2 regions of the Paenibacillus sp. FSL H3-0302 genome follow, and region 2 is predicted to be linked to the other one. Evidence: riboswitches for the same ligand, from Rfam matches in the RefSeq annotation. Region 2 holds a riboswitch; the other holds the start of a gene.

Region 1 (4,797 bases), 520 kb from region 2:
TGAACCGCTTATCGCTTTCTGATATGACGCAGGAGGAGCTTCTGGAGGTAGTTTTTTTACGGTATGGTAATGTTGTCGATTGGCAGCCGCCACTGGATAGGATTAGCAAGCAGAAAGAGAATGCGCTGCGTGCCGCTTACCGCTGGTTTGGTGAAGAGAAGCCGAATGAGGAGATTTTTACAGGATTGTCTCCGCAGGAACTAGACGATGTGCAGCTACTGGGTCGTCGTTTGCTAAAAGAGGCGCGTGTTCTGGAACCCTTTGAACGGCTTCCGCTAGCCTTTTACTATACAACTCAGCGTGAAGGGGGTCCGCTGGATTACGATGCGCTTCTGGAGCTGTTAAAGCGTAAAGCCGGTTCCGACAAAGAAATCATCTATCGGTTTTTTGCTTGGTCGCAAGGCAATCCTTTATTTACGGTTTCGAATAAAAAGCTGCAACCGGGTTACCGTAAGGCGATTCTGAAGTATTTCCTGAGCAGTGATCGTGAAGCGTTCAAGAATCGGGAATTCCGAAAGAACTATGTCGCGGCAGCTCGGCCTGCTCTGCAAAATGTGTACAATGAAGCCCGCTCCCAACTGGCTTCCCCGCTGGCGCGCTGGATCAGCCGCAGCCGATTTCGACTCTTAATCTCCGGCTCCATTACGGGTATTCTGGTGATTATTGCAATTATCGTATTCAGTATGCTGCGTCCGGATGATACGAAGACGGCTCTGCCGGGGACAAGCCCTGAGCCGACCCCTGTTCAGAGTGCAGGCAATATGCTGCCTCCGGCTTCAGTATACTTGAAGGATCAGAGCGTCGAAGGAGATAAGGGGAGCAGCATATTGGTGTTCACCTTCGCAAGTGCAGATGACTGTGTGCAGTTTAAACCGACTGAGGTTAGTTTAATGTCTTCGTCTACAAAGATAGATAAAAGCTTTAAGGTCGCTGCTACAAATGGGACTTGTCCAGTGCCGTCAACGGATGGGACGGATGAGGGAAACGCTGCTGACGAGTCAGATGCCGCTGGCACTACTGGAGGAACAGCAGAAGGTGCAGACTCTACTAACGCTGTAGCTGATGCTTCTCCGTCCACTACGCCTTCCTCTGATACTGAGAACAGCACTGGGTTACCTTCCGCAACAGCTGTGACTGAAGGTGAACAACCTTCCTATCAGGTTGAGGTTACATTGGAGTCTGGAGCGACAATTCTAGAGAAAAGTATGATCAAAGCCGGAAGATTTACATTGATCGTAGATCCCGATCCTAATATTCCACCAGCTTCTGATTCAAGTGCTGAACCCTCCCCGACTGCAAGTCCGGATGGAACAGTCGAATAACAAGCTTTCTGAACAGCAATAACTACCGGAAGGTGGCGTATTGCTGTTCATTTTTTTGCTGCCCATACTAAGCTTTTCTATAGACATGCTATGTATTAATAGATATGATTATGGATGTCAAAATAAGATACTACATACTGGAAAAGGTGCAGACTCTATCAATCTAGTCGTCTGCTTAAAAGGGAAGTCCGGTGCAAGAGTCCGGCGCGGTCCCGCCACTGTATGTGCGGAGCGTTTCTTCTATAAGCCACTGCCCCGAAGGTAGGGTGGGAAGGTGAAGAACAGCGATGAAGCATTAGCCAGGAGACCTGCCTTTTTCGTGAGCGTTTCTATTCTTCGTGGGGTAAGAATGTGGAACATATACAGATGGACTGTTGGCAGGAAGCAAGCGCCGCAGCCTCAATTTGTAATCTTCCCTGACCGCCCTCCAAAGGGGCGGTCTTTATGTTATGCGTCTTATTCCCGGCAGTACCCATTCTTATACAGAAAGAGGTTAAACAATGAAGAAAATCATGTCTTCCAAGTTTGTAGCACTTGGGCTGGCCTTATTCATGGTCATTTCAATTCTAGGAACATCTCTTGCTCCGGCGGGACAAATATTTGCAGAAGCGGGCGCTGGCGCCGGTCTGGAGGCAACTGCCGCGGAGCGGATTAATGTTGCGGATGCGACTTATGCGGCTGCGGAATATCTCTTGAAAGGTGGCGTGCAATCGGATTGGCAAGCCATTGGATTAGCGCAAGCAGGGTACAAGCTGCCGGCTAGTTACCTTTCAGAGCTTGAGAAAAAAGTAAAGGATGCAGCTGGCGATTTCACCAATGTAACCGATTATGCTCGAATCGTGCTCGCAGTGAGAGCGATTGGTGCAGATCCTACTAGCTTTGCTGGTAACGGAACGACTCCTGGCTATAATCTGATTGAGAAAATCTATAATAATAGCAAGCTCAGTGAACAGACGCTTAATAATCCGGTATATGCTTTACTTGCGCTGGATTCTGGTAAATATAATATCCCAAGTGACGCGAAATGGACGGCGGATAAGCTCCTTACGGAGATTCTCTCCAAACAGAATCCGGATGGGGGCTTTGCACTAACCTCAGGTGCAAGTGAGCCTGATATGACAGCGATAACCTTGACGGCTCTGGCGGCACATAAAAATAATCCCGAAGCCTACTTAGCAGGGCTACAAGCCGTAGCTTGGTTATCTACAGCTCAAGATAGCCATGGGGGTTACGGTGACAGTGCTGAAAGTAGCGCACAAGCAATCCTTGGACTCACCTCCTTCGGAGTTGATCCTAGTGGATTAGAATACACCAAAAACAAAGTGGATCTAATGGAGAACCTGCTTAGCTATCGTCTAGCTGATGGTAGCTTCACCCATAGCCGTGGTGGAAGCAGTAATATTCTGGCGACAGAGCAAGGGCTTCAGGCGCTGGTTGCCTATAATTTGCTATATAAAGGAAGCAACAGTAAGCTATACGATTTTTCCAAATCCTCCATTCAGAGCTCACTCATCTACGCTCCAGTAACGATTGAGGGACCACAGGCCACGTTGGCACAAGGGTACGCCTATGCTGGCAACGCACTTGGAGCGTTAGAGAAGCTGGCGCTTCAAACGAACTTGCCGATCACAAATCCTTCGGGCAGTTATGTGACTGGCATCGGAAGTATTGCTGCTGGAAGCTTTGGTGGTTATGACGGATGGATGTACGTTGTATCACGTGACGGAAAATGGATTAATCCCGATGTAGGCATGAGTGATTTTGTACTTAAAGATTCAGATCAGGTACTGATTTATTATGCCGGAGATGACACTAAGCTTGTGGATTCCGTTACGCTTTCCAAAGCAAATCTTAAAGAGGGCGATTCCTTTACCGTCACTGTAACTAGTAAGACGTGGAAATGGGACGCTGCTACGAACACTTCCTCTCCTGTAACTGCAAAAGCTGCGGGTGTTCAGGTCCAAATTGGAGCTCAGACGGTAACGACGAATACTAAAGGTGAGGCCGTATTCTCAGGAAATATGCCCGCAGGTGACTATACACTGACTGTAACTGGCTACCGTGAAGGCAAAGCCCCAACGATTGCTAAATATACAAAAGCTCTAAAAGTGATTTCTAAGAATGTAACAGCTTCGCTAACCGTTGAAGGCCCGGAAGGGTTGATTAGTGAGGGGACTTTGAAAGCCTCCAATGCCCTTGAAGCGTTGCAACAACTAGGGTCTACCGATGATTTTAAAGTGGATATCACCAAATCGTCTTATGGCAACTTTGTATCAGGTATCCATGGAGTTTCGCAAGGTACTTACGACGGATGGTGGAGCTTCGTGGTATCACGCGGCGGGGAGTGGATATATCCAAGTGTGGGTATGGATGCGTTCGAACTACAGGAATCCGATCGTGTGCTTGTCTATTATGCAGGAGAAAATACACAGGTTGTAGATGCTGTGGTGCTTACCCCATCACAGCCAAAAGCTAATGAAGCTTTTACTGTAAAGGTTTCACAGAAAAAGTGGGTGTGGGATCAGGAAAGCTTCACTTCTGATCCGGTTACCTCACCAGCTGCAGGTGTGCAGGTTTCGATTGGTGATAAGAAGGTAATCACGAATGAACAAGGTGTGGCTATTGTTGATGGGGGTCTCCCAGCAAATAGCTATACAATAACTGTTACCGGTTATGCTAAAGATAGCGTACCGAGCGTAGCGCGTTATACTCAGTCTCTGACTGTCGGATCGTCTGTTATTGCTCCAGCAAAAGCTACCGCTACCCTCTCAGTGATTGGAGATAGCCGGAGAGGAACCATCCTAGCCAGTACAACAGTAGCTCTAAAAGAGGGCGAAACGGCTTATAGCTTACTAGTCAGTCAATTAGGGACTAAGGTAGTATCATCCGGCAACGCTGGAAGCATCTACGTGAAATCTATTGACGGGTTGGCTGAATTTGATGGAGGCCCAAGCAGCGGATGGAAGTATAAAACGAACCGGGATGCGGATCCAAGCATCAGTGCAGACAGTTATATTTTGCAGAACGGTGATACTTTGTACTGGTACTATACCTCTGGAGAATAAGGAAGAGGAAGTTTGATTAGGCGGGCACACATGGATTCGGAGTAATAGCGGATCGGGTGCCCGCCTTTTTTTATTTGAGGAAAGTCGTTTTATGACAATATATACTTTTATTCGACACAATATTTTAAAAATCATCAAACTCTTAGCCCTTCCGACCGATAAAAATAGATAGATCATAAGATAATGTGAAGGCGGAGTGTAGATGAAAAATTTGAAAGTGAAATACAAAATAGGGCTGCTTTTGGTATTCGCAGTAATTATGGTGAATGCTGTAGGGGGCATAGGCATCATCACAATGAACAAAATGGCCGAAAAGACAAATGAGACATATAATGAAAATTTATTGCCTGTTTCTTACGTAGGGCAGATGCGTACGAATAATAGGGCTATTGAATCCTATCTTTTGGAGC
Region 2 (4,797 bases):
AAATTCAGTTAAGCCCTCTATTATGCCAAGTATTATTGCTTTAATTACATCAGTCATTAGCGCATTGTCCCCTTTCGGAAATAAAATCATTTAATTTCCAGTATAAGGGAGACACGTAAACTTCCCCATCGATTAACCTAACAATATTCAATTCAGAATGACATAATTGTCACATTGCTCATTATTCCAGTCTTAAGTAACTCCTTTATTAAACTATCCTTTCCTGTTAGCATAACAACAGTATCAAACATTAAATTCAACCTGTATCAATAAAAAATCCGTTAACCTTCTGAACTTGCTGCCCGTTATTTTGGATAATCAATTTCAGAGCATGCAGCAGATATGAATACCGAAACGTAACTTCCATTTGATCATTCTGCGGCTGCGTGCGCGTAGCCTCAATGACCATCATGATTCCAAAACGCTGAGAAACCACACAGAACCGCCACCCCAACCAAGAATAGGGGGGCTTTTTTTGGCAAAACACAAAATATTAAGTATAATGTTATTGTCGAAACGCTAAGGCGTCTGTACAGGATGGCTACCTGGCACTGATGATGGCAGGCCAAGCGCTTTATAAAGTTTTCTTTATGTGTATTTATACTTTAGGAGCGTGGTTATCTATGAAAATTAATATTACCGCACATTTTAACATTGATATTACTTTATCTCTTCATCTGTTAGCCGTAGCCAGTCTTGCTTATGAACTCAGTTCACTGACGAGCTCGTGAAATTCGAGCGAAAAGTATCTGTACTAAGACACCTTGTGGTGTCTTTTTTATTTTTATAGTAATTACCATCTAACCGATCTGCCCCCGCAAGAGAAAAGCAGCTTATGCTGCACCTCCGCCACATCCTTCATTCTGATTGCTGTCAGCTTGCGACACGCCTTCCATCTGCTCGACAGTGACCACTAGTCATACCGTTTTCATTAGCGATTTCGCGCCATGTCTTATCTTCCTTGATACGTTTCTCCAGAAGAACAGGGAACGGCAGGGGCTGTCCATCATATTCGACTTCAGGAAAGATTAGGCCATTCATCAATAAATATCACCCTGGATACTTATTCACATGTTCTCCCCAACTTGCAGGAAGCAGTGCCCCGATGTATCGGAGATTCTATTCTAGGAACCCGAAAAGAAGTGGAGAAAATTGACGAGACACCCACTTTACTCGGATAAAGGGTAGAAGAATGGAAGAAGTCAGGGGGATTTAACGAAAAATGGCACGGTCCCGGAATCCCGGAAAACCGCGCCATTGCGCCATTCTTAGATATGCTGGTGAAGGGAATTGAACCCCCGGCCTACGCATTACGAGTGCGTTGCTCTACCCCTGAGCTACACCAGCTTAACGCTGTTTTTCTGTCAAACAAAAAATATTATACAACTTTCAGCCAGAAACGCAAGCCTATTTCTCCCTGTTTTCCGCCCTCCTAAACTGCTAATCCACCTGTAGCTTACGCTCCACAGACTCTAACTTTCCACGGCTAGTAGAGGGTTTATCGCGGCGGTCGTCTATTTTAAGTGAAGTAGAGACACGTTCTGCACCTGCGGCAAAAGGAGACTCATGCAAAGCTTCTACCGCGGCAAAAATGCGTTGCAGAGGCCCTTCGATGATCGTACCCATAGACGTAAGTTCATAAGTAATCCCTTCTACTGTCTTCAGCACCCGCTGCATATCCGCAACATAGCTGCTAAGACTGGTACTGCCTGTTCCAATTGGAATAACTGTAACTTCAGCGATAGGCATGAGAATACCTCCTCGAAATTTTATAGTAGCTGTCTCCTTCCATTGTAACAATTCCACCGCTCTGTCACAAACTAAGCAAGATTATCCTCCCTTATCTCTTCTATTTCTTCTGATTACTCCAAAATATGACTTTGGGCTAAGAGTATTTTCTCATGAGCAAATTCTAGGGTCATCTGCACTATATTTATGGACTCTTTGTGGCATCTTTTCGGACAATTTATGAATCATTTCGCATCTCCCTGTGGATCAATTGTGGATTACTTATGGACAGCCTGTGGATCATTTGTGGAGTACTTTTGAAGAACCCGCTCCCCGCGCGGGTTTTCTAAAAAACTGTTTACAAACACAACATCTTGGGTTATTTTTATCTAACGACAACAAAATATAGTGGAGACAGGCGCTTTGATCCTTAACCGGATTTAGAGCTTAATAGGGAAGCGCGGTGAGAATCCGCTGCGGTCCCGCCACTGTAACCGGATGGCCTTCTTAAGCTTCTGGGAAGCTTGAGAATCCACATCTCCCGGCAAATGCCACTGAGGGTTAGGAACACCCTTGGGAAGGCGCCGAGAGATCCCACGGAAGCCAGGAGACCTACCTGTTTCGACGACACCAACTATTGATGCCTGCGAGGAACAGGGATGGTGTCCGCATGCGGTCATCTACGTAGAGACCTCTGCAAATATCCGTGTGGATATTTACATAACGCATCGGGCATTTTCTGCCATCCTCGGGTAGGGGATGCTTTTTTTATGTAATCTGAACAAATATACGACTGCTTATAGCAGTCCAACTTCTTATGGATATATGGATTTGATGATAGATGTTTTTCTTTTATACTGAGAGGAGAGCTGTACAATGACGTTGTTGGAGAGACAATTTAATGGAGTAGAAAATGCACGGGAAGTTCTTTTAGAAGAGCTCATTGATTTAGGCCGGGATATTATCGACAGTCGGGATATGGACCTATTGCGCGAGAATGCCAATTTGAATGGAGAGAGTTTCTCCGGTAAAATGAGCAAGTTCGGCAGTGAATATTCAAAATGGTACGCCCGCAATTTTACGATGCCGCCACAGCTAGTGCAGGCTATTGATGACAATGTCGTCTATGTGCATGATCTGGATCAATACGCGATTGGAACGACGAACTGTATTTTTATCCCGTTTGATAAACTTCTCCGTGAAGGTTTCAATACCGGCAACGGCAGCGTTCGTCCTCCGAACTCAATAATGACAGCTATGTCTCTGGTAGCGATTATTTTCCAATCCCAGCAAAATGCTCAATATGGTGGTGTATCCGCCAATAAACTCGATTACGATCTGGCACCTTATGTAACCAAATCCTTCGCCAAGCTGTTCCGCAAGGGTCTGGATTATTTTGAAGAAGGACAAGCTGACGAATCTTTGGGCGAGATTACGATGAGCCGGACCGATCTGGCGGAGTCATATCCAAGAGCGTTCCGTTTTGCACTAAAGGAAACCGAAATCGAAACCCTGCAAGCGGCTGAAAGTATGGTACATAATCTGAATACCATGTCCAGCCGATCCGGTGGACAAATACCGTTTACCAGCATCAACTACGGTACTTGTACTTCACCAGAAGGTCAGCTTGTGATCAGTTCTCTGCTAACCGCAACTATGAACGGACTTGGCAGCGGAGAAACACCAGTGTTCCCGATTCAAATCTTCAAATGCAAGCAAGGAATCAATCAACAGCAAGGCGATCCTAACTATGAACTGTTCCTAAAAGCAGCTGAATGTTCTGCGCGCAGACTATATCCAAACTTCGCTAATCTGGACGCTCCGCTCAACTTGCAGTATTATGATTCAAGTGATCCTGATACGGAGTTCGCTACAATGGGCTGCCGAACCCGAGTGCTCGGTGACCGTTTTGGGCGTAATCATTGCTCTGGGAAGGGCAACCTTTCCTTTAATACACTAAATCTGGTTCGGCTAGGTCTGGCACACGGCACAGTAACAGGCAGACGTACCGTCGCAGACGAAGCTGGCTTCTATGAAGATCTAAATCATTATATGGATATTGCGCTGGAAGGACTTCTCCATCGCTTCCACATCCAAACCGCACAAAAAGCTAAAGCTTCCGATTTCATGATGCGAGAAGGCGTTTGGGAAGGCGGCGAACATCTTGCACCCGATGACACTGTAGGCGATCTGCTGAAGCATGGCAGTCTGTCTCTTGGCTTCATCGGTATGGCGGAATGTATGAAAGCTATGTACGGCAAACACCATGGCGAGGATATGGAAGTTCATGCCAAGGCGCTGGCTATCGTGCGTCATATGCGGGACTATTGCGATCGGAAAAGTGAGGAACTGGATCTTAACATCACCCTGTTCGCTACTCCAGCAGAAGGTTTGTCCGGTAAATTCACCAAAGTTGACCGCAAGGTACTGGGTTCCATTCCGGGCGTAACCGACCGTGAATATTATACGAACTCTTTTCACATCCCTGTATACTTCGATCTGGGTGCTGCTCAGAAGATCAGCTTGGAAGCTCCTTTCCATGAATACTGCAATGCCGGGGCTATTTCTTATGTCGAATTAAACGGCAATGCCCGCAACAACCCATCGGCTTTTATCAAAATCATTAAATATGCGCTCGAACAACAGGTCAGTTATTTCAGCATTAACCATCCGATTGACCGCTGCTCCAGCTGTGGATACGAAGGCGTAATTGGGACAAACTGTCCTTCCTGCAACGCAAATGAGAATGATGTGCACATCCGCCGTTTGCGCAGAGTTACAGGTTATTTAACCGGCGACTATCAGACCCGCTTTAATGCCGCCAAACAAGCTGAAGTTCGGGATCGCGTTAAGCATCTATGAATATTTGCGGTTACTATCCGGAGTCGATTAACGAGGGAGAGGGCATGCGGGCCGTCCTCTTTCTCAGCGGCTGCCGCCATCGTTGCCCGGGATGTTTTAATCCCGAGACATGGAACTTTAAATATGGAGAAGTCTTCACCTTAGAACGACAACATGAAATCATTGCAGAAATCGCCGCTAACCCTTTGCTGGATGGTCTGACACTGG

What was found. Region 2 has a riboswitch for cobalamin ahead of MHH50_RS02410 (anaerobic ribonucleoside triphosphate reductase). Riboswitches for the same ligand answer to the same signal wherever they lie in the genome.
Region 1: linked by a shared signal. The riboswitch ahead of MHH50_RS04540 (DUF4430 domain-containing protein) and the one ahead of MHH50_RS02410 (anaerobic ribonucleoside triphosphate reductase) in region 2 are both predicted to bind cobalamin.

Annotation. Positions count from the first base shown of each region.
Region 1 covers NZ_CP150284.1:1,061,955-1,066,751, forward strand. Annotated here, with positions in the region: gene MHH50_RS04535 (hypothetical protein) at 1-1,322, shown strand, start outside; cobalamin riboswitch at 1,450-1,653, shown strand; gene MHH50_RS04540 (DUF4430 domain-containing protein) at 1,823-4,387, shown strand; gene MHH50_RS04545 (methyl-accepting chemotaxis protein) at 4,590-4,797, shown strand, end outside.
Region 2 covers NZ_CP150284.1:546,387-551,183, reverse strand. Annotated here, with positions in the region: gene MHH50_RS02435 (undecaprenyl-diphosphate phosphatase) at 1-57, opposite strand, end outside; gene MHH50_RS02430 (hypothetical protein) at 257-412, opposite strand; gene MHH50_RS02425 (hypothetical protein) at 874-1,041, opposite strand; tRNA gene MHH50_RS02420 (tRNA-Thr) at 1,276-1,347, opposite strand; gene MHH50_RS02415 (MTH1187 family thiamine-binding protein) at 1,441-1,749, opposite strand; cobalamin riboswitch at 2,128-2,363, shown strand; gene MHH50_RS02410 (anaerobic ribonucleoside triphosphate reductase) at 2,605-4,590, shown strand; gene nrdG (anaerobic ribonucleoside-triphosphate reductase activating protein) at 4,587-4,797, shown strand, end outside.